4 regions of the Pseudomonas sp. CAU 1711 genome follow, and region 4 is predicted to be linked to each of the others. Evidence: predicted binding sites of a transcription regulator. Region 4 holds the regulator's gene; each other region holds the start of a gene.

What was found. The regulator FliA, encoded in region 4, starts transcription of late flagellar genes. The targets are predictions, from matches to a motif close to CTAAAGTTTNNNNNNNNNNNGCCGNTAA.
Positions count from the first base shown of each region.
Region 1: motA (flagellar motor stator protein MotA) is a predicted target of FliA. The motif match lies at 2,865-2,892, and genes of this name have one in related genera.
Region 2: AAFN46_RS06435 (methyl-accepting chemotaxis protein) is a predicted target of FliA. The motif match lies at 1,835-1,862, and genes of this name have one in related genera.
Region 3: AAFN46_RS11105 (methyl-accepting chemotaxis protein) is a predicted target of FliA. The motif match lies at 2,897-2,924, and genes of this name have one in related genera.

Region 1 covers NZ_JBDQQT010000001.1:64,227-69,292, forward strand. The annotation lists gene asd (archaetidylserine decarboxylase) at 1-171, opposite strand, end outside; gene AAFN46_RS00250 (rhodanese-like domain-containing protein) at 181-996, opposite strand; gene AAFN46_RS00255 (HDOD domain-containing protein) at 1,305-2,828, opposite strand; gene motA (flagellar motor stator protein MotA) at 2,947-3,798, shown strand; gene motB (flagellar motor protein MotB) at 3,812-4,855, shown strand; gene rsgA (small ribosomal subunit biogenesis GTPase RsgA) at 4,887-5,066, opposite strand, start outside.
Region 2 covers NZ_JBDQQT010000004.1:262,854-267,919, reverse strand. The annotation lists gene AAFN46_RS06435 (methyl-accepting chemotaxis protein) at 1-1,799, opposite strand, end outside; gene nuoN (NADH-quinone oxidoreductase subunit NuoN) at 2,092-3,570, opposite strand; gene nuoM (NADH-quinone oxidoreductase subunit M) at 3,580-5,066, opposite strand, start outside.
Region 3 covers NZ_JBDQQT010000008.1:134,315-139,380, forward strand. The annotation lists gene AAFN46_RS11090 (di-heme oxidoredictase family protein) at 1-694, shown strand, start outside; gene AAFN46_RS11095 (imelysin family protein) at 705-1,766, shown strand; gene AAFN46_RS11100 (DUF1513 domain-containing protein) at 1,768-2,862, shown strand; gene AAFN46_RS11105 (methyl-accepting chemotaxis protein) at 3,042-4,667, shown strand; gene AAFN46_RS11110 (efflux RND transporter periplasmic adaptor subunit) at 4,857-5,066, shown strand, end outside.
Region 4 covers NZ_JBDQQT010000012.1:129,540-134,605, reverse strand. The annotation lists gene AAFN46_RS15005 (chemotaxis protein CheA) at 1-617, opposite strand, end outside; gene AAFN46_RS15000 (protein phosphatase CheZ) at 647-1,435, opposite strand; gene AAFN46_RS14995 (chemotaxis response regulator CheY) at 1,455-1,829, opposite strand; gene fliA (RNA polymerase sigma factor FliA) at 1,913-2,656, opposite strand; gene fleN (flagellar synthesis regulator FleN) at 2,653-3,486, opposite strand; gene flhF (flagellar biosynthesis protein FlhF) at 3,584-4,903, opposite strand; gene flhA (flagellar biosynthesis protein FlhA) at 4,916-5,066, opposite strand, start outside.

The sequences.
Region 1 (5,066 bases), on a different contig from region 4:
CTCGACCTGGGCCTCGGCCATGTTCACTTGGTACTGCTTGGCGAACCAGCCGATCAGGCGGTCCTTGAACCAGGCGGCGCGGCACTCGGCGGCGCAGCCGATCAGGCGCGACAGCAAGTGGTGGGGCAGCAGGTACTGGCTGAGGATAAACAGGCGCTCTTTCATCGCAATTCCTTGAAATCAGTGTTCGATCGGGGTGTCGGGCAGGTTGCCCCATTCGGACCAGGAGCCGGCATAGGCCTTGACCCGCGGATAACCCAGCGCCTTGGCCACCACATAGGTGAAGCCGGAGCGGCGATGGGTCTGGCAATGGGTGATCACTTCCTTGTCCCGGGTGATGCCGAGACGCTCCAGCACCTCGGCCATGTCGGCGCGGATGCGCAGGCCGCGTTGCGGGTCCATGCCGGCGGTCCACTCGAAGTTGACCGCGCCCGGTACATGGCCGCCGCGTGCGGCCAGCACTTTCGCGCCGCTGAATTCGTCCGGCGCGCGGGCGTCCCACACCGCCAGGTCGGCGGCGCCCAGGCGGCTCTGCAGATAGGCGCGGCTGGCGCTGGGCTCGTCGTGCAGGGTCAGGCTGGCGCTGCCGCGTGCCTGCGCCGGCACGGCCTGGCTCAGTTCGCGGCCTTCGCTCATCCAGGCCTGCAGGCCGCCGTTGAGGAAGTGGTAGCGGCCATGGCCGATCACGTCGAGCAGCCAGATGAAGCGCCCGGCCCAGCCGCCGCCTTCGTCGTCGTAGACCACATAGACCGCATCCGCCCGGTGACCCAGCTCGCCGAACAGCGCTTCGAGTTGCGCCAGTTCCGGCAGCAGGCCGGGCGCCGGCGGCTGGCCCAGCTGGGTGCGCTTGCCGTCGACCCAGCGCGCGTCGGGGATATGCCCCTCGGCATAGCGGGCGGCGGAGCTGAGGTCGACCAGGATCAGCTCGGCGGCGGACAGGCGTGTGGCCAGTTCGGCCGGCTCGATCACCAGCGGCAGGTCGGAGAAGGCGGACATGGAGCCTCCAGGGCGAGTAAAGAGGCGGATTGTAGCGGAAAGGTTAGGGTCTGTTGCCGTTTCGCCGCGACCGCGACGGAGCCAGTTTTTGCGCGGAGCTAGGCGCGAGACGGGAAGTTTGGTCGCCCAAATGATCCGTCGAGTAACGACGTTCCGCGCAAAAACTGGCCCGTCCCTGCGGGTTGCGCGGAAAATCTCGCCATGCGTCGTTGCGGGACTTGGCAAGGGATCACCATTACCTGCGTCCCGCGCCTAGCCTGGCGAGATTTTTCGCTGCAACGCGGCGTGCGCCGAAACGACAACAGACCCTACATGCCGCGGCGGGCAAAGGTCGCCAGGGCTCGCTCGATGCATTGCACGGTTTTGCCGAAGGCCTGCACGCCGGTGGCGCCGAATTCGCCGCCGCCCTGGTCGGCCACCAGCAGCATCACCACCCGGCCATTGCTGGCGATGGAGCGCAGCAGCAGGTGCTCGCCGTCGAACAGGGCCTTGAGGCTACCCGGCAGCAGGGCAGAGACCTGCGCCAGGTTGGCCGGCGTCAGGCGCAGTTGCCCCGGCTCCGCCAGCAGGCGGCGCAATACCTGGCTCTGCGCCGGGTCCAGGCGCAGCTGCGCCGCCGTCGCGGGTAGTCCGATCGCTTGCTGGGCCAGCAGGCGGCTGTGAGTGCGGTCGGCCAGCAGCACCAGCAGCCGGCTCATGCCGGCGGCCTGCAGGGCCTGGCCGGCGCAGGCGGTCAGCTGCAGCACGTTGGCGAAGGGCGAGGGCTGGGCCAGCAGGCGCGCGCAGTGCTGCTTCCACTGCTCCAGGGCGGCATTGGCCTTGGGCGCAGGGGCCGGGCGCTGGCGCTGCAGGCGACAGGCGTCCCAGGGCCAGAGCAGGGCCTCGGCCGGGTGCCAGAGGCCGTTCGCCTCGTGCCTGCGCGCGCTCTGCGCGGCCTGCTGATGGATCAACTGCTGCAAGTCGGGCAGGGCGGTCTGCAGATACAGGCCGGCCAGGCGTTGCCAGCGCAGGTGGTGTTCGCAGCGCCAGTTGTGGTGGCTGGAGAGGGCCAGGCCGTTGGCCAGCAGGATGCTGTTGCCCGGCTGGGTCAGCCAGCGGCGCAGGGCCGGGTCTGCGTCGAGCATCTGCTGCTGGTGCAGGGGGTGCTGGTTGTCGCGGGCCAGGTGCAGGGCCTTGACCAGGCGCCGGCGATCCTCGACCAGCAGGCGGTAACCCTGGACTATCCACTCGGGCAGGCGCCAGTGCTGGGCCAGGGCCAGGCACAGCTGCAACAGCGGTACGCCGAGCAGCTCGCGCTCGACCTTGGGGCCCGGCTCGCCACGGCCCAGCACGCGCTGCTCCCAGGCCTCGAACAGCTGTGGCTGGCTGGCCACCAGTGGCCACAGGGGCGCGAGAAACAGCAGGCTGCCCCAGTGGATCTCCTGCCACAGGCGTGCCAGGCGCCCGGCGAACAGGCCGCTGGCCTGTTGCGAGGCGTGCAGGCTGACCAGTTGCAGCTGGCGCAGCGGCAGGGGGATCTGCGTCTCGTCCAGCACCGTCATCTGCTGCAGGAGTGTTTCCGCGCGTTTCAGGCCCAGGCGGTTGAGGGCCATCTCCAGGCTCTCGGCCGGCTCGGCGAAGCTGCCACCACTGCGGTTGGCCTCGCGCAGCATGGCCAGCACTATGCTCGGGCTGTCCTGCATGCACTCGGCGATGTCGCGTAGCGACTTGCGCCCGTCCAGCAGCGCGCGCCTGACGTTTTCGTGGTGCCGACTGGCGACGGGCAGGCGTGCCGCGTCCAGCTGCTTGAGCCAGGCTTCCAGGGTGCGTGGTGGGCTTTCGGATTGGGGCATGCGGGTTGAGCCAAACTGGCTTTTCGCCTTTACTGCCTATAGTCTGGCGCAATACTTCCGATAATTAGAAGGGTTGTTTGAAATAACCCTTTCGACTGACTCTGCAAGCTCAATTTTCATGATCAAGATCGTCGGCATCCTGGTAGTTTTCGGCTGCGTCTTTGGCGGCTTCATCCTGTCCGGTGGCAAGCTCATGGCCCTGGTGCATCCCTTCGAGGTCATGATCATCGGCGGTGCGGCCCTCGGTGCCTTCCTCCAGGCCAACCCCAGCAGCGCCTTCATGACGGTGTTCAAGAAGTCGCTGGCGATGTTCAGCAGCCGCTTCACCCATGCCTTCTATCTGGAAGTGCTCAAGCTGCTCTACGAGATCCTCAACAAGAGCCGGCGCGAGGGCATGATGGCCATCGAGGCCGATGTCGAAGACCCCAACGCCAGTCCGATCTTCAGCAAGTATCCGGCCATTCTCAAGGACGCGCAGATGACCGCCTTCATCTGCGACTACCTGCGCATCATGTCCAGCGGCAACATGGCGCCCCATGAACTGGAGAACCTCTTCGACATGGAGATCACCAGCCTCAAGGAGGAGCTCGAACACCCGGCCCACGCGGTGGCCAAGGTGGCCGACGGCATGCCGGCCATGGGTATCGTGGCGGCGGTGCTGGGCATCGTGATCACCATGTCGATCCTGGCCACCGCCGACAACGCGCAGATCGGCGAGAAGGTGGCCACCGCCCTGGTCGGTACCTTCCTCGGCATCCTCGCCTCCTACGGCTTCTTCGCGCCGCTGGCCGGCGCCCTGGAACACGATGCCAAGGAGGAACTGAACCTGTACGAGGCGATCAAGGCCACCCTGGTCGCTTCCGCATCCGGCATGCCGCCGACCCTGGCCGTGGAGTTCGGGCGCAAGGTGCTGCTGCCGGCGCATCGGCCGAGCTTCACCGAGCTCGAACAGGCCATGCGTGGCAACTGACCAAGACTGAGCCATGGAGAACAATCAGCCGATACTGGTCAAGCGGGTCAAGAAGACCGCCGGTGGCCACCATGGTGGCGCCTGGAAGATCGCCTTCGCCGACTTCGCTACCGCCATGATGGCCTTTTTCCTGGTGATGTGGCTGATGTCCTCGGCCACGCCCGAGCAGAAGAAGGCCATCTCCGGTTATTTTCAGGACCCCATCGGCTTCACCGAGAGCGCCAGTCCCTATGTCATCGACCTGGGCGGCACGCCGACGCCGGCGCCGGATCGCACCCTCAATCCGGAGATGAAGGATGCCCCGGACGCCGCCGACGCGACGGTGGACTCCGAGTCCGACCAGCAGGCCGCGATCGACAAGGAGCAGGCCGAGAGCCTGGCCGAACAGGTCGAGCGCGAACGGCTGGAGCTGCTGCTGCAGGAGCTGCAGACCAAGGTCGACGAGAACCCCGAGCTGCAGAAGTTCAAGGACCAGATCCTCTTCGAGATCACCCAGGACGGCCTGCGCATCCAGATCATGGACGCCGAGAACCGGCCCATGTTCGACCTCGGCAGCGCGCGCCTGCAGCCCTATTTCGAGGACATCCTGCTGATCCTTGCCGAGACCATCAAGGCGGTGCCGAACAAGATCAGCGTCAGCGGCCACACCGACGCCAAGCCCTTCGCCGGCAGCGGCGAGTTCGGCAACTGGGAGTTGTCGGCCAATCGCGCCAACGCGGCGCGGCGCACCCTGGTCGCCGGCGGCTACCCGGACGAGCGGGTGGCGCGGGTGGTGGGGTACGCCTCCTCGGCGCTGTTCGACCGCAACGACCCGCTCAACCCGGTGAACCGACGCATCGACATCATAGTGCTGACCAAGAAGGCCCAGCGTGCCATCGAGGGCGAGCAGGATGGCGATGGCCTGGGCGAGCCCGCGGAGCCTGCGGCGCCCACCGAGGCGAGCGCGCCCGGCCAGGACGCTGGTGTGCCGGGCGAGCCGGCGCAGCCGGCCGAGCTGCGCCGGCGCCTGAACATCTTCGAGGACGGCACCCTGCAGATCGACCAGCCCCGCGAGTGAAGGAGGCCGCGCTTGTCGCGGCCTCTTCGTATCAGTACTCGGGTTCGGGCAGGCTGGCCAGGATATGCCGGTAGCTGGCCATGCGCTGCGGCTGGATGCGCCCCTCCTCCAGGGCCTGGAGCAGGGCGCAGCCGGGCTCGCGGTCGTGCTTGCAGTCGCGGAAGCGACAGGTGCCGAGCAGGTCGCGGAACTCGATGAAACCGGCCTCGAC
Region 2 (5,066 bases), on a different contig from region 4:
CGGATTTCCTCCACCGAGTCCTGGGTGCGCTTGGCCAGGTTGCGCACCTCGTCGGCGACCACGGCGAAGCCGCGCCCGGCCTCGCCGGCGCGGGCCGCCTCGATGGCGGCGTTGAGGGCCAGCAGGTTGGTCTGCTCGGCGATGGCGCGGATCACCTCCAGCACCGAACCGATCTGCTCGCTGCTGCTGGCCAGGCTCTCCACCTCGTGCATGGCCGCGTTCAGTTCGCTGGCCAGCTGCTCGATGGACAGGGTAGTGCGGTCGATCACCGCCAGGCCCTCGCGGGTCGCGGCGTCGGCACCGCGGGCGGCCTCGGCGGCCTGTGCGGCATTGTTGGCCACGTCGTGGGCCGTGGCGCTCATTTCCTGGGAGGCGGTGGCCACCTGCTCCACCTCGCGGAACTGCTGCTGCATGCCATCGCTGGTCTGGCTGGCGATGGCGGCGGACTGGTCGGCGGTACTGCGGGCGTCCTGCACCGTGCGCTTCACGTCGGCGATGATCGGTTGCAGCTTGTCGAGGAAACGGTTGAACCAGCCGGCCAGCTCACCCAGTTCGTCGTGCTTGGCGTACTCCAGGCGGCGAGTCAGGTCGCCCTCGCCGCTGGCGATGTTCTGCAGCATGGCGGCCACGCCCAGGATCGGCCGGGTCACGCCGCGCGCGGTCAGCCACATCAGCAGCAGGCCGGCGAATGTGGCCAGCAGGGCGAGGCCGATGGAGAAGGCCGTGTCGCCGGTACGGCGCTCGTCCAGCTGCCGTTCCAGTTTGAGTGCCGGGCCGAGCAGGGCCTGCTGCGGAGCCTCCAGCAGCACGCCCCAGGGCTTGGACTCGGGGATCGGCAGCAGCGGCTCGAACACGCGCAGTTCGTCCTCGTGCTCGAGGAATGCGGCCTTGCCGGCGGCCAGCAGGGCGGTGATCTCGGCCCCCTGGTCGACGAAGACGCTTTTCAGGGGCTTGCTCAGCTGGCTGCTGTCGCGGCTATGCCCGGCCAACAGGCCGGCCGGGCTGAGTATGCTCACATGGCCCTGACCATCGTACAGCTCGCGGTTGGCCTGCTCGGCGATCTGCTGCAGGCTCTCCAGGCTGATATCGACGCCGAGCACGCCGATGACCTTGCCGCCCTGCTCGAGGGGGAAGGCGATGCTGGTCATCAGCACCTGTTCGCCGTTGACCTCGTCGAAGTAGGGGTCCAGCACGCAGGCCATGCGGCTGTCGCGGGGGCAGGTGTACCAGGCGTTGTAGGGGGTGCCGCTGGGGCCGGCGGTGGTGTCGCCGAGCATCTCCTCGTCCATCGACTCGGACTCCAGGGTGCCCGGGGTGCCCTGCGACCAGTAGAGCGAGAAGCGCCCCTTGTCGTTGCTGCCCAGCTCGGGCATGCCGGCGAACAGCTCGTCCTTGCCGTCCAGCGCATTGGCCTCGAACACCAGGTAGAGGCCGAGCAGGTTGGGGTTGGCCTCCAGCGCGGAGCGCACCTGACGGGTCATGTCCTCGCGCAGGTCGAAGGCGTCGAGGAAGCGCTTTTCCGCCTGCTCCTTGAGGAACAGCACCTGGCGCGAGAAGCCCTTGCCGTACTGGTAGGCATCCATGAAGTAGCGCTGGATGCGGATGCCCTGCAGCTCGCCACGAGCGGCCATGCGCAGGCGCGCCGACTCCTCCAGCATGGCCGAGCTGGAGGCTTTGACCAGGGCGGCGCTGTGGGTGGACTGGTAGAGCGAGGCGCCCACCAGCAAGGTCACTATGGCCAGCAGGCAGAGGCCGGCGAGCAGGGTGATTTTCCACTGGATGGACAGGCGCGACAGCATGGGCGGGTCCTTATGAGTTCAGACTGCTACGTCATGTATCGGAGCGAGCGGCGGATACTTGACTGTTTGCGAGCATATTGAGCCGCTCATGAGCCCCTAGGCAAGAATCATGCACATGGGGTTCGGAATTTCGCACGGGTTGCCTGTGTCCGCGCCGAGCGATCCGCTCCGGCTTGGCCTAGGCCGATACCTTGCCCCGCGCGGCATGCTGCAGAGCCGCTTAAGTTCATATAAGCAAAAACGCCACGACTCGTTTGCCGAGTCGTGGCGTTTTTTGTATCGGGCCGGCCGCTCAGTGGGCGACGGCCACCAGCCCGGCCTGCTGTACCAGCTCCAGCAGCGGCTGCGGGTAGACGCCGAGGAAGAAGGCGAGCAGGGCGACGAACAGCAGCATCATGCCGCCGGCGCGCTGGCCCCAGTTGAACGGCGCGTCGTGGCGCTTGAGGTTGGGCTCGACCAGGAACAGGGTGACCATGACCCGCAGGTAGTAGAACACGCCGATGGCGCTGCCCAGCACCAGGGCGCCGAGCAGCCACCACTGCTGCGCCTGCACGCCGGCGGCGACCACGTAGAACTTGCCGATAAAGCCCGCCGTGAGGGGAATGCCGGCCAGCGACAGCATCATCACGGTGAGCACGGCGGTCAGGTACGGACGGTGCCAGAACAGGCCGCGGTACTCGTACAGGGCGTCGGCATCGCGGCCGCTGTAGGGCGTGGACATCAGAGTGATCACGCCGAACGCGCCCAGGCTGGTCAGCACATAGGTGGCCAGGTACACGCCGATGGCCTCCACCGCCAGGCCCTTGCTGGCGATCAGGGCGATCAGCAGGTAGCCGAAGTGGGCGATGGACGAGTAGCCGAGCAGGCGCTTGAGGTTGTTCTGCAGCAGCGCCAGCAGGTTGCCGAACAGGATCGAGGCGATGGCCAGCGCGCTGAGCAGGCCCTCCAGCCAGCCGCCGGCGGTGACCGGGGATATCTGGTACAGGCGCAGCAGCACGGCGAACACCGCGACCTTGCTGGCGGTGGCCAGGAAGGCGGCGACCGGCGCCGGGGCGCCCTCGTAGACATCCGGCGTCCACAGGTGGAAGGGCACTAGCGACAGCTTGAAGGCCAGGCCGATCAGCATCATGCCGATGCCGATCTGCGCGATCAGGCTGGGCAGTCCGTCGGCCGCCAGCTTGGCGCCGATGCCGGCGAAGCTCAGGCTGCCGGACTCGGCGTAGAGCAGGGCCATGCCGAACAGCAGGAAGGCGCTGCCGGCGGCCGACAGCACCATGTACTTGATGCCGGCCTCCAGCGAGCGCTTGTTGAAGAAGGCGTAGGCGATCATGCCGTAGGTCGGCACCGACAGCAGTTCCAGGCCGATGAACAGGCCGGCCAGATGCTGGGAGCTGACCAGCACCAGGCCGCCGGCGGCCGACAGCAGCATCAGCAGATACAGCTCTTCGCGGTTGCCCGGATAACCCTGGCGGCCCGACTCACCGCCCAGGTAGGCGTGGATCAGGGTGGTGCAGGCCAGGGTGGCGGCCAGCACCAGGGCCATGTAGTAGCAGGCGAACTTGTCCACCAGCAGCAGCGGGGTGACCTGGATCGGCGTCACTTCCAGGGCCGGAATCACCGACAGCAGCGCCAGGTTGAGGCCCAGCACCGAGAGGACGAAAGTCAGGTCGTGGTTGCGCTTCCAGGCGACGGCGAGCATCACCAGGATGATGGTGGCGCTGGTGACCAGCAGCGGCAGCAGCGCGATGAAGTGTTGAGTCGTCAGTTCCATGGCGCGTGATTACCGGACCGAAGCGAGTTGAGTGAGGGCGCCGCTGAACCACTGCTGCACGCCGTGCATGCTGGCGGCCGAGGTGTCGAGCACCGGCTGTGGGTAGACGCCGAGGAGGATCAGCAGCACGGCCAGGCCCAGCACCATGGACAGCTCGCGGGCCTTGAGGCCCTGCAGCGGCTCGTCCGACTTAGCCGGGCCGAAGTAGGCGCGGTGGATCATCGCCAGGGCATAGACCGAACCGAACACCAGGCCGGTGGCGGCCAGCACCACTACCCAGGGCGCGGCCGGGAAGCTGCCGACCAGGATCAGGAATTCGCCGACGAAGTTGCCGGTGCCCGGCAGGCCGAGGGCGGCGGCGGCGAAGAACAGGCTGACGCCCGGCAGCCAGGGCATGCGCGCCCAGATGCCGCCCATGTCGCGGAAGTCGCGGCTGTGCAGGCGCTCGTAGAGCTGACCGCAGAGGATGAACAGGGCGGCGGCGGACAGGCCGTGGGCCATCATCTGCACCACCGCGCCCTGCAGGGCGATGTGGCTGCCGGAGTAGATGGCGATCAGCACGAAGCCCATGTGCGACACGCTGGAGTAGGCCACCAGGCGCTTGATGTCGGTCTGCGCGAACGACAGGAAGGCGCCGTAGGCGACGGCGAACACGCCGAGGCCCATGGCGATCGGCGCGAACTCGGCCGAGGCGTTGGGGAACAGCGGCAGGGCGAAGCGCATCAGGCCGTAGGCGGCGGTCTTCAGCAGGATGCCGGCCAGATCCACGGAACCGGCGGTCGGCGCCTGGGCGTGGGCGTCCGGCAGCCAGGAGTGCACCGGCACCACCGGGAACTTCACGGCGAAGGCGGCGAAGAAGCCGAGCATCAGCAGGTACTCGGTACCGGCCGGCAGCTCGGCCTTCAGCAGGTCGGCGTAGTTGAAGGTCAGCACGCCGGTGGCGTCGTAGTTGACCAGCACCAGGGCGAGGATCGCCACCAGCATGATCAGGCCGCTGGCCTGGGTGAAGATGAAGAACTTGGTGGCGGCGTTGATCCGCGAGTGGCCCTTGCTGCCGCTGTGACCCCAGAGCGCGATGAGGAAGTACATCGGCACCAGCATCATTTCCCAGAAGAAGAAGAACAGGAACAGGTCGATGGCGAGGAACACGCCGACCACGCCGCCGAGGATCCACATCAGGTTGAGGTGGAAGAAACCGACGCGGTTCTGGATCTCGTTCCACGAACAGAGCACGGACAGCACGCCGAGCAGGCCGGTGAGGGCGATCATCAGCACCGACAGGCCATCGAGGCCGAGGTGGATGCTGATGCCCAGACGCTCGATCCACTGCAGCTTGAACTCGGCGGCCCAGACCGGGGCGGCACCCGGCGCCGGGGCCAGGCTGAAGTCGGCGCTGGCCCACAGCCACAGGCCGAGGGCGAACAGCAGGCCCATGGTGAGCAGGGCGATCCAGCGCGGCAGGACGTTGCCGAAGCGCTCGCCCTGCCAGCACAGCA
Region 3 (5,066 bases), on a different contig from region 4:
CATCCGCGGCATGCCCAACCGGGTGTGGGACGATGCCCGCGGCGAAACGGTGCTCGGCCGCTTCGGCTGGAAGGCCGGCCAGCCCGGGCTCAACCAGCAGAATGCGCACGCCTTCGCCGGCGACATGGGCCTGACCACCGGCCTGCTGGCGCGCGACGACTGCACCGCGGCGCAGGTCGACTGCCGCACCCTGCCCGACGGCGGCAGCCCCGAGGTGAGCGACAACATCCTCGCCAGCGTGCTGTTCTACAGCCGCAACCTGGCGGTGCCGGCGCGCCGCGACGTGGACGACCTCGAAGTGCGCCGCGGCAAGCAGCTGTTCACTGCCGCCGGCTGCCAGAAATGCCACACACCCAGTTTCGTCACCGCCACCGACGCGGCCGAGCCGGAGCTGGCCAGCCAGACCATTCGCCCCTATACGGACCTATTACTGCACGATATGGGCGAGGGCCTGGCCGACGGCCGTCCCGAGTTCCTCGCCAACGGTCGCCAGTGGCGCACCGCGCCGCTGTGGGGCATAGGCCTGACCGAGGCGGTCAACGGCCACACCCAGTTCCTCCACGACGGCCGCGCCCGCAACCTGCTGGAGGCCATCCTCTGGCACGGCGGCGAGGCGGAACGCTCGCGCCAGGCCGTGGTCGACTTCGCTGCCGGCGAGCGCGACGCGCTGCTGGCCTTCCTCAACTCACTCTAAGGAGCCCGGCATGATCCGCTCGCCCCTCGCCATCGCCCTGCTCGCCCTCGGCCTCGCCGCCTGCGCCCCGCAGGACCCGCAACAGCAGGCCAGCAGCGCCCTGACCGACGGCGTGCTGCTGCCGGCCTATGGCGCCTGGGACAATTCCAACCGGCAACTGGCCGAGAGCGCCAGGGCCTTCTGCGCCGGCAGTCAGGACCTGGGCGCCGCGCAGCAGGCCTTCCTCGCCGACGTCGCCAGCTGGGCGGCCCTGCAGCCGCTGCTGGTCGGTCCGCTGGCCGAGGGCAACCGCGCCTGGCAGGTGCAGTTCTGGCCGGACAAGAAGAACCTGGTGCAGCGCCAGGTCGAGGCCCTGCTGAAGAGCAAGCCGCAACTGACTCAGGCCGACGTGGAGAAGGCCAGCGTGGTGGTGCAGGGCCTGAGCGCCTACGAATACGTGCTGTTCGATGCCGCCATCGACCTCTCCGACGCGGCGCAGAAGGCCCGCTACTGCCCGCTGCTCGCCGCCATCGGCGAACACCAGCAGAAGCTCTCCGGCGCAGTGCTCGGTCTGTGGCAGGGCGACGACGGCATGGCCGCCCAGCTCAAGCACTTCCCCAACGCGCGCTATGCCGAGGCGGCCGAGGCGGTGACCGAACTGCTGCGCACCCAGGTGAGCGGCATCGACGGACTGAAGAAGAAACTCGGCACCGCCCTCGGCCGGCAAGGCAAGGGCGTGCCGCAACCCTACCAGGCCGAGTTCTGGCGCAGCAGCGCCAGCCTGGCCAGCCTGGCCGCCGCCCTGGGCAGCGCCGAGCGCCTGTGGCTGGGGGCCGACCAGGATGGCCTGCGTACCCTGCTCGACGCCGACCAGGGCGAACTGGCCGCGCGGATCGACCGGCAATATGCCGCCACCCGCCAGCAGCTGGCCGCCCTGCAGCGCCCCCTGGGCGAGCTGCTGGCCGAGGAGGCCGGCCGCGCCGAACTGAACGCCTTCTACGACAGCCTCGATCAGCTGCACCGCCTGCAGGGTGGCGAGCTGGCCAAGGCGCTCGGCGTGCAGCTGGGCTTCAACGCCCACGACGGCGACTGAAATGCAGCGCAGAACCCTCCTCGGCCTCGGTGGCCTGGGCCTGGCCGCCGGAGCCCTCGGCGCTTGGCAGTGGCTCGGTCACGGCGCCCAGCCGCTGCTGCTGTCGGCCCGCGACGACAGCGACGGCCGGCATTACGCCGTGGGTTATCGCCTGGACGGCAGCCGGGTGTTCGCCACCCGGGTGAGCGAGCGCTGTCACGACGTGGCGGCGCACCCGCAGCTGCCGCTGGCGCTGTTCGTCGGCCGCCGGCCGAGCCGTGAGAGTTACCTGATCGATACCCGCGACGGCCGCCTGCTGCAGACCCTGGTCACCCCGGCGGATCGCCATTTCTACGGCCACGGCCTGTTCCACCGCAGCGGCGAGTGGTTCTACGCCACCGAGAACGACACCTCCGAGCCCGGCCGCGGCGTGCTCGGCGTCTATCGCCTGCAGGGCCGGCAACTGGTGCGCGAGGGCGAGCACAGCAGCCACGGCGTCGGCCCGCACCAGCTGCTCTGGCTGCCCGGCGGCGAGTCGCTGGTGGTGGCCAACGGCGGCATCCGCACCGAGGCCGACAGCCGGGTGATGATGAACCTCGACGCCATGGAGCCGAGCCTGGTGCTGATGCACCGCGACGGCCGGCTGATCAGCAAGGAGCGGCTGCCCGAGCGGATGAACAGCGTGCGTCACCTGGCCGTGGCCGCCGACGGCACCCTGGTGTCCGGCCAGCAGTATCAGGGCGACCCGCTGGACAAGGTGCCGCTGCTGGCGATCAAGCGTCCCGGCCAGCCGTTCCAGCCCTTCCCCCTGGGCGAGGCGCAACGTGCGGCGATGAGCCAGTACACCGCCAGTCTGGCGATCCACGACGAGCTGCGCCTGCTGGCGCTGACCGCGCCGCGCGGCAACCGCTTCTTCGTCTGGCACCTGGACAGCAGCGAGCTGCTGCTGGATGTGCCGCTGCCGGACTGCGCCGGCGTCGGCGCGGTGCGCGACGGCTTCGTGGTCACCTCCGGCCAGGGGCGCTGCCGCCTGTACCACTGCCGCGGCGAGCGCATAGTCGCCGAAGCGCTGCAGCTGCCGGCCGGGCTGTGGGACAACCACCTGCGCCTGGCCTGAGCGCGCGACCCGCGGCAGAAACCCGGGATCGAGGCTTAAGGTCGGCACCTTGCTGCCGACCTATACTGAGTTGGGCATCGCCAGCCGATGCCAGCGGCGCGCCATCGCCGATCGATAGGGATATCCGCAATTCCGGCGCCTCGGCGCCGGAGGCTATCACCCGTCACGAGGCCACCCCTATGTTCCTGCAAAAATCCCTGCGCGCGCAGATACTCGCCCTGCTCGGCGGCAGCCTGGCGCTGATCCTGATCACCGCCCTGGCCTGCTTCAGCTTCCTTTCCGGCGGCATGCAGGCCTATCGCGGCCTGCTCGACGGCCCGTTGCAGGCCGCCCGCCTGATCGACTCGGCCAACGTCGAGTTCAAGATCCAGGTCCAGGAGTGGAAGAACGTCCTGCTGCGCGGCCAGGACAGCGACAACCTGAACAAGTACTGGGGCCAGTTCGAGGCCCAGGAACGCAAGGTGCAGGACATACTCGGCGAGCTGTCCAACCTGGCCAGGAACGATGCCGCGCTGAGAGGCCAGGTCGAGCGCCTGCGCAGCGAGCACCAGAGCCTCGGCGCCAACTACCGCAAGGGCCGCGACGCCTTCGTCGCCGCCAGCGGCGATGCCAAGGCCGGCGACGCCGCGGTCAAGGGCATCGACCGCGCCGCCAGCGAGCAGATGAGCGAACTGGTCGAACATCTGCGCGAGCAGAGCGCCAGCCAGGCCGGACGGATCAATGCCAACGCCGAGCGCACCATACTGCTCGGCACCCTGATCATGCTGGGCGCCAGCGTGGTGATCGCCCTGTTCAGCCTGTGGCTGGTCAACCGCCACCTGATCATTCCGATCCGCCATCTGATCAGCCACGTCGACCAGCTCAGCCATGGCCAGTTCGGCCAGCGGGTGGAGACCAACCGCCGCGACGAGCTGGGCCTGCTGGCCATCGCCGCCAACACCCTGCGCGACTTCCTCGCCGGCACCACCGAGAGCCTGCGCCAGAGCAGCGATAACCTGGACAACGCCAGCGGCGAGCTGAACCAGATCGCCTCGCGCATGACCCAGGGCATCAACGAGCAGTTCGAGCGCACCGACCAGGTCGCCACCGCCATGAACCAGATGTCCGCCACCGCCCAGGAGGTGGCGCGCCATGCCGCCGAAGCCGCGCACGCCGCCGACGATGCCGACGGCTCGGCACGCCAGGGCGGCAAGGTGATGGAGTCGACCATCCAGACCATCACCGGCATGCGCGGCGAGATCGCCAACACCGCCGAAGTGATTCGCCGCCTGGAGGCCGACAGCGGGCGCATCGGCAAGGTGCTGGAGGTGATCCGCGGCATCGCCGAGCAGACCAACCTGCTGGCCCTCAACGCCGCCATCGAGGCGGCCCGCGCCGGCGAGCAGGGCCGCGGCTTCGCCGTGGTGGCCGACGAGGTGCGCACCCTGGCCCAGCGCACCGCCGAATCCACCGCCGAGATCCACCAGATCATCGACAACGTGCAGTCCGGCGCGCTCAACGCGGTACGCGCCATCGAGAGCGGGCAGAGCCGCAGCGAGGAAGGCGTGACCCAGGTGACCGAGGCCGGCGCCATGCTGGAGCGCATCACCGGCGCGGTGGAGGCGATCCGCGACATGAACCGGCAGATCGCCACCGCCGCCGAGGAGCAGACCTCGGTGGCCGAGGACATCTCGCGCAACCTCACCGAGATCACCGCCATCGCCAGCGCCAACCAGGAAAACGTCGAACGCACCCAGGCCGCCAGCCAGAACCTGCACAGCCTGTCCGGCGAGCTGAGCGCGGTGACCCGGCGGCTCGGCGCCTGAACCTTTCAAGCGGCACAGGGATGTGCCTATTGGCCGGTCAACTGTGTGTTTTTCCCCGCGAGTCGATGCGCCACAATAGTGGGGCAACTTTTTGCAACCGGCTTTTTTTGACTTAACCGTCAACTGGTACTAACGTGCCGGCTTCTTTTTTATTCCCAGGCGCACATCGCCTCGCCAAGGAACTGGAATATGCTGTTTCGCCGCATGCTCGTCATGCTGGGCGCGGTCATCCTCGTGGTGGCCGCTCTCGGTGCCTACAAGTTCTTCTCCTTCATGCAGATGGCCGAGATGTTCTCGGCGCCGCAACCCGCCATCAGCGTCACCGCGGTGACGGCCACTGAACGCCAGTGGCAGAGCCGCCTGCCGGCCATCGGTACACTCAAGGCCTACCAGGGCGTG
Region 4 (5,066 bases):
TTGCCCTTGCCGTGCAGCTGATCCAGCAGCGCCTCGAACTCGTCGTCGGTGATATCGTCGCCGCCACCCGCGGGGGCTGGCGCCTCGGCCGCGGGCTGCTCGCCTATGGCATTCAGCAACTGCTCGAACTCGCTGTCGGTGATATCGCCGGAGGCCGGGTCTTCGGGTTCCGGCTCAGGCTCGGGCTCTGGCTCGGCCGCGACAACGGCAGCCGCTTCATCGGCACTCTCCGGCTCGGCCAGACGCGACAGCGCGGCCAGCAGCGCGGGCGAGGCCGGCGTCGGCTCGGTACGCTCGCGCACCTGGCCGAACATCTCGTTGACCGCGTCCAGGGCCTGCAACACCACGTCCATCAGCTCGGGAGTGACGTGCCGCTCGCCCTTGCGCAGGATGTCGAAGACGTTTTCCGCGATATGGCAGCACTCCACCAGCTCGTTGAGCTGGAGGAAACCCGCGCCGCCCTTGACGGTATGGAAGCCGCGGAAGATGGCGTTGAGCAGGTCCATGTCTTCCGGCCGGCTTTCCAGCTCGACCAGTTGCTCGGACAGCTGTTCGAGAATTTCGCCGGCCTCTACCAGGAAGTCCTGGAGGATTTCTTCATCGGCGTCGAAGCTCATCGGTGCGCTCCAGAGGCTCTGTTAGAGCCCTAAAATCCAAGGCTGGACAGCAGATCGTCGACATCGTCCTGACTGGCAGCGACGTCTTCACGCTTATCGGCATGTATCTGCGGACCTTCACCTTTGGAAGGCTCTTTTTGTTGTAGCTGCTCGGCGCGAAGCGCCTCCATGTCGTGCTCGATACCGGCGAAGCGGTCGACATGACTGGCCATCAGCATCAGCTTGAGCAGATCGCGCTCGACCTCGGTGACCAACTGGGTCACGCGCTTGATCACCTGTCCGGTCAGATCCTGGAAGTCCTGCGCCAGCAGGATGTCGTTCAAGTGGCCGGAGAGCTTCTGACTGTCGCGCTCGCTGCGGGCGAGGAACAGTTCGATGCGCTTGGCCAGATCGCGAAAGGCGTCGGCGTCCATCTCGCGACGCATGAACCTGCCCCAATCGCTGGCCAGGCTCTTGGCCTCGTCGCCCAGGTCGTTGACCAGCGGCGCGCTCTGCTCGACCAGGTCCATAGTGCGATTGGCCGCCTTCTCGGTCATCTGCACCACGTAGGACAGCCGCTCGGTGGCGTCGGTGATCTGCGAGATCTCCTGCGCATGCGGATTGCGCGGGTCGATCTGGAAATTGACTATCGCGTTGTGCAGCTCGCGGGTGAGCTTGCCGATCTCCTGATACAAACCATTATCACGAGCCTTGTTCAGCTCATGTATCAGGCCCACGGCTTCGCCGAAACGCCCCTTCTCCAGACTCTCGACCAACTGGGTGGCGTGCTGTTTCAGGGTCGACTCGAGTTCGCCCAGGTGTGAATCGTCGTGTGCCATAGCGCCCTCGCGGCGTACATCAGCCGTTAACCCGTTCGAAGATCTTCTCGATCTTCTCCTTCAGCACCTGGGCCGTGAACGGCTTGACCACATAGCCGTTCACCCCGGCCTGGGCCGCTTCGATGATCTGCTCGCGCTTGGCCTCGGCGGTGACCATCAGCACCGGCAGAGTCTTCAGGCGCTCGTCCGCGCGTACCGCGCGCAGCAGATCGATGCCGGTCATGCCGGGCATGTTCCAGTCGGTCACCAGAAAGTCGAAGCTGCCGCTCTGCAACATGGGCAGCGCGGTGTTGCCGTCGTCGGCCTCTGCGGTGTTGGTGAACCCCAGATCGCGCAGGAGGTTCTTGATGATCCGTCGCATCGTCGAGAAATCGTCAACGATGAGGATTTTCATGTTCTTGTCCAAGTCGACCTCCGTACAGTCCTAAACGCCGCCGGTGGCCCGGCGGCGCCGCAAATCATGAAACCGGCTCCGCGTCAGCTGGCCCGCCACTCGCTCAACCGTGCCCGCAAACGTGCGGCGCACTGACTGTGCAACTGGCTGACCCGGGACTCGCTGACCCCCAGAACCTCGCCGATTTCCTTCAGATTCAGTTCTTCATCGTAGTAAAGCGACAGCACCAGCCGTTCACGCTCCGGCAGATTGGCGATGGCCTCGGCCAGCGCCGACTGGAAGCGTTCGTCCACCAGCCCGTGCAGAGGGCCGGAATGGCTGCTGCTGTCCTCCTGCAGACCGCCATGCTCGCCGTCCTGCATCAGGTCGTCGAAGCTGAACAGGCGGCTGCCCAAAGTGTCGCCAAGAATGCCGTAGTAATCCTCGAGACTCAATTGGAGTTCGGCCGCAACCTCTTGATCTTTAGCATCTCTTCCGGTGCGCGCCTCGATAACGCGGATGGCGTCGCTGACCATCCGGGTGTTGCGATGCACCGAACGCGGCGCCCAATCGCCCTTGCGCACTTCGTCGAGCATGGCGCCACGGATGCGGATACCGGCATAGGTCTCGAAACTGGCGCCCTTGCTGCCATCGTATTTCTTGGCCGCCTCCAGCAGGCCGATCATGCCGGCCTGCATCAGATCGTCGACTTGCACGCTGGCGGGCAGACGGGCCAGCAGGTGATAGGCGATGCGCTTGACCAGCGGCGCATAACGCTCGATCAGCTGATGCTGGGAATCCTGCGCCTGCGCCTTGTTGTACATGCGAAGTCCACTGGCTGCTGTCATACGGCCGACCCCGCGACCGGCTGCTGCACCAGGCGCTCGACGAAGAACTCCAGATGGCCGCGCGGGTTGGCCGGAAGCGGCCAGCTGTCGACTTTCTGGGCGATCGCCTTGAACGCCAGTGCGCATTTCGAGCGCGGGAAGGCTTCGTACACCGCGCGTTGTTTCTGCACGGCCTTGCGGACGGACTCGTCGTAGGGAACTGCGCCTACATACTGCAAAGCCACATCGAGGAAACGGTCGGTTACTTTGGTCAGTTTAGCAAAGAGGTTGCGCCCTTCCTGCGGGCTGTGGGCCATGTTGGCCAGCACGCGGAAGCGGCTCAGGCCGAAGTCGCGGTTGAGCAGTTTGATCAGCGCGTAGGCGTCGGTGATCGAGGTCGGCTCGTCGCAGACCACCACCAGCACCTCCTGGGCGGCGCGCACGAAGCTGACCACGCCGTCGCCGATGCCGGCGGCGGTGTCGATCACCAGCACGTCGAGGTTGTCGCTGATGTCGCTGAAGGCCTGGATCAGGCCGGCATGTTGCACCGGCGACAACTGCACCATGCTCTGGGTGCCGGATGCAGCAGGCACGATGCGGATGCCGCCGGGCCCCTGGATCAGCACATCCTTGAGGTCGCACTCGCCGTTGATCACGTCGGCCAGGGTGCGTTTGGGGCTGAGGCCGAGCAGCACGTCGACGTTGGCCAGACCCAGGTCGGCGTCCATCAGCATGACCCGCCGACCGAGGTCGGCCAGGGCCAGCGACAGATTCACCGACACGTTGGTCTTGCCGACGCCGCCCTTGCCGCCAGTCACCGCGATCACCTGTACGGGATGCATACTACCCATGTTCTTCTCTTACCTTGTCTTGCCTGGTCTGGGCTGGTCGGGCAACTACACCGACCCTTTCCTACACACTAGAACGCCTTGTCCGCCGGCGCCTGCCCTAGCCCGCGCGACGCGGGTGATAGAGATCGGCAAAGAGGTCGGCCATGGCCTCCTCGCAGGGGTCCTCGGCGACCTGCAGACTCACCGCGCGGCTCACCAGCTGATGGCTGCGCGGCACCTGCAGATCGTCCGGAATCTTCGGCCCATCCGCCAGATAGGCTACCGGGAGATGCTGGCTGATAGCCAGCCCCAGCACCTCGCCCAGATTGGCCGCCTCGTCCACCTTGCTCAGGATGCACCCGGCCAGGCCGCAGCGCTTGTAACTGTGATAGGCGGCCTTGAGTACCTGGGCCTGGCTGGTGGCGGCCAGCACCAGATAGCTCTTGGCCTTGATGCCGCGGGCGGCCAGGCTGTCCAGCTGCAGGCGCAGGGCCGGGTCGTTGCCCGGCAGGCCGGCGGTGTCGACCAGCACCACGCGCTTGCGCGCCAGCGGTGCCAGGGCCTGGGCCAGCGACTGGCCCGGCTCGACCTGGGTCACCGGCACGTTGAGGATGCGGCCGAGAGTCTTGATCTGCTCCTGGGCGCCGATGCGGAAGCTGTCCATGCTGACCAGGGCGATGCTCTGCGCGCCGTACTTCAGCACATAGCGCGCGGCCAGCTTGGCCAGGGTGGTGGTCTTGCCCATGCCGGCCGGGCCGACCAGGGCGATCACCCCGCCCTCCTCCAGCGGCTCGACGGCCGGGGTCTTGATCGCATGTGCCAGGTGCGCCAGCAGCAGGCGCCAGGCCTGCTTGGCATCGGCGACCTTGGCTACCCGCTCCAACAGCGCCTTGGACAGTTCGGCGGGCAGGCCCATGCGCTGCAGGCGGCGCCACAGGCTGGCCTGCTGCGGCTTGCGATTCTGCAGCTGGCCCCAGGCGATCGAGCCCAGCTGCACTTCGATCAACTCGCGCAGGCCGTGCAGTTCGAAACGCATGGCGTCCAGGGCACGCTGGTCCACCGCCGCGGCGGCCGGCTTGGCCTGCGGCTGCGGGGCAGCGACCGGACGCTGCAGCTTGACCGCGGTGGCCGGCAGCTCCGGTGCGATCAGCGATTCGTTGGCGAACAGCTGGCGATTCTTGCCCTGGTCGGCCACGGCGCGAATGGCCAGTTCGGCCTGGGCACCGGCGATCTTCGCCTGGGTCTTGCGCAGCTCGGCCTCCAGCGCGGGATTGGCCTGGCGCGCCGGCGTCACCGGCTGGTAGTCCAGCGCCGCGGTCAGCTCCACCCCGCCGGCCACCCGGCGATTGCCGATGATGGCGGCGTCGGCGCCCAGTTCATCACGCACCAGTTTCATGGCGGTACGCATATCGGCGGCGAAGAAGCGTTTGACTTGCATGGCTTAGAGCCCTCAGTTCTGGCCGACCGTGGCGACGATCGTGACCTGCTTGTTGTCCGGTATTTCCTGGTAGGCCAGTACGTGCATGCTGGGTACGGCGAGCCGCGCGAAGCGCGACAGCATCGCCCGGACCGGGCCGGCCACCAGCAGGATCACCGGCTTG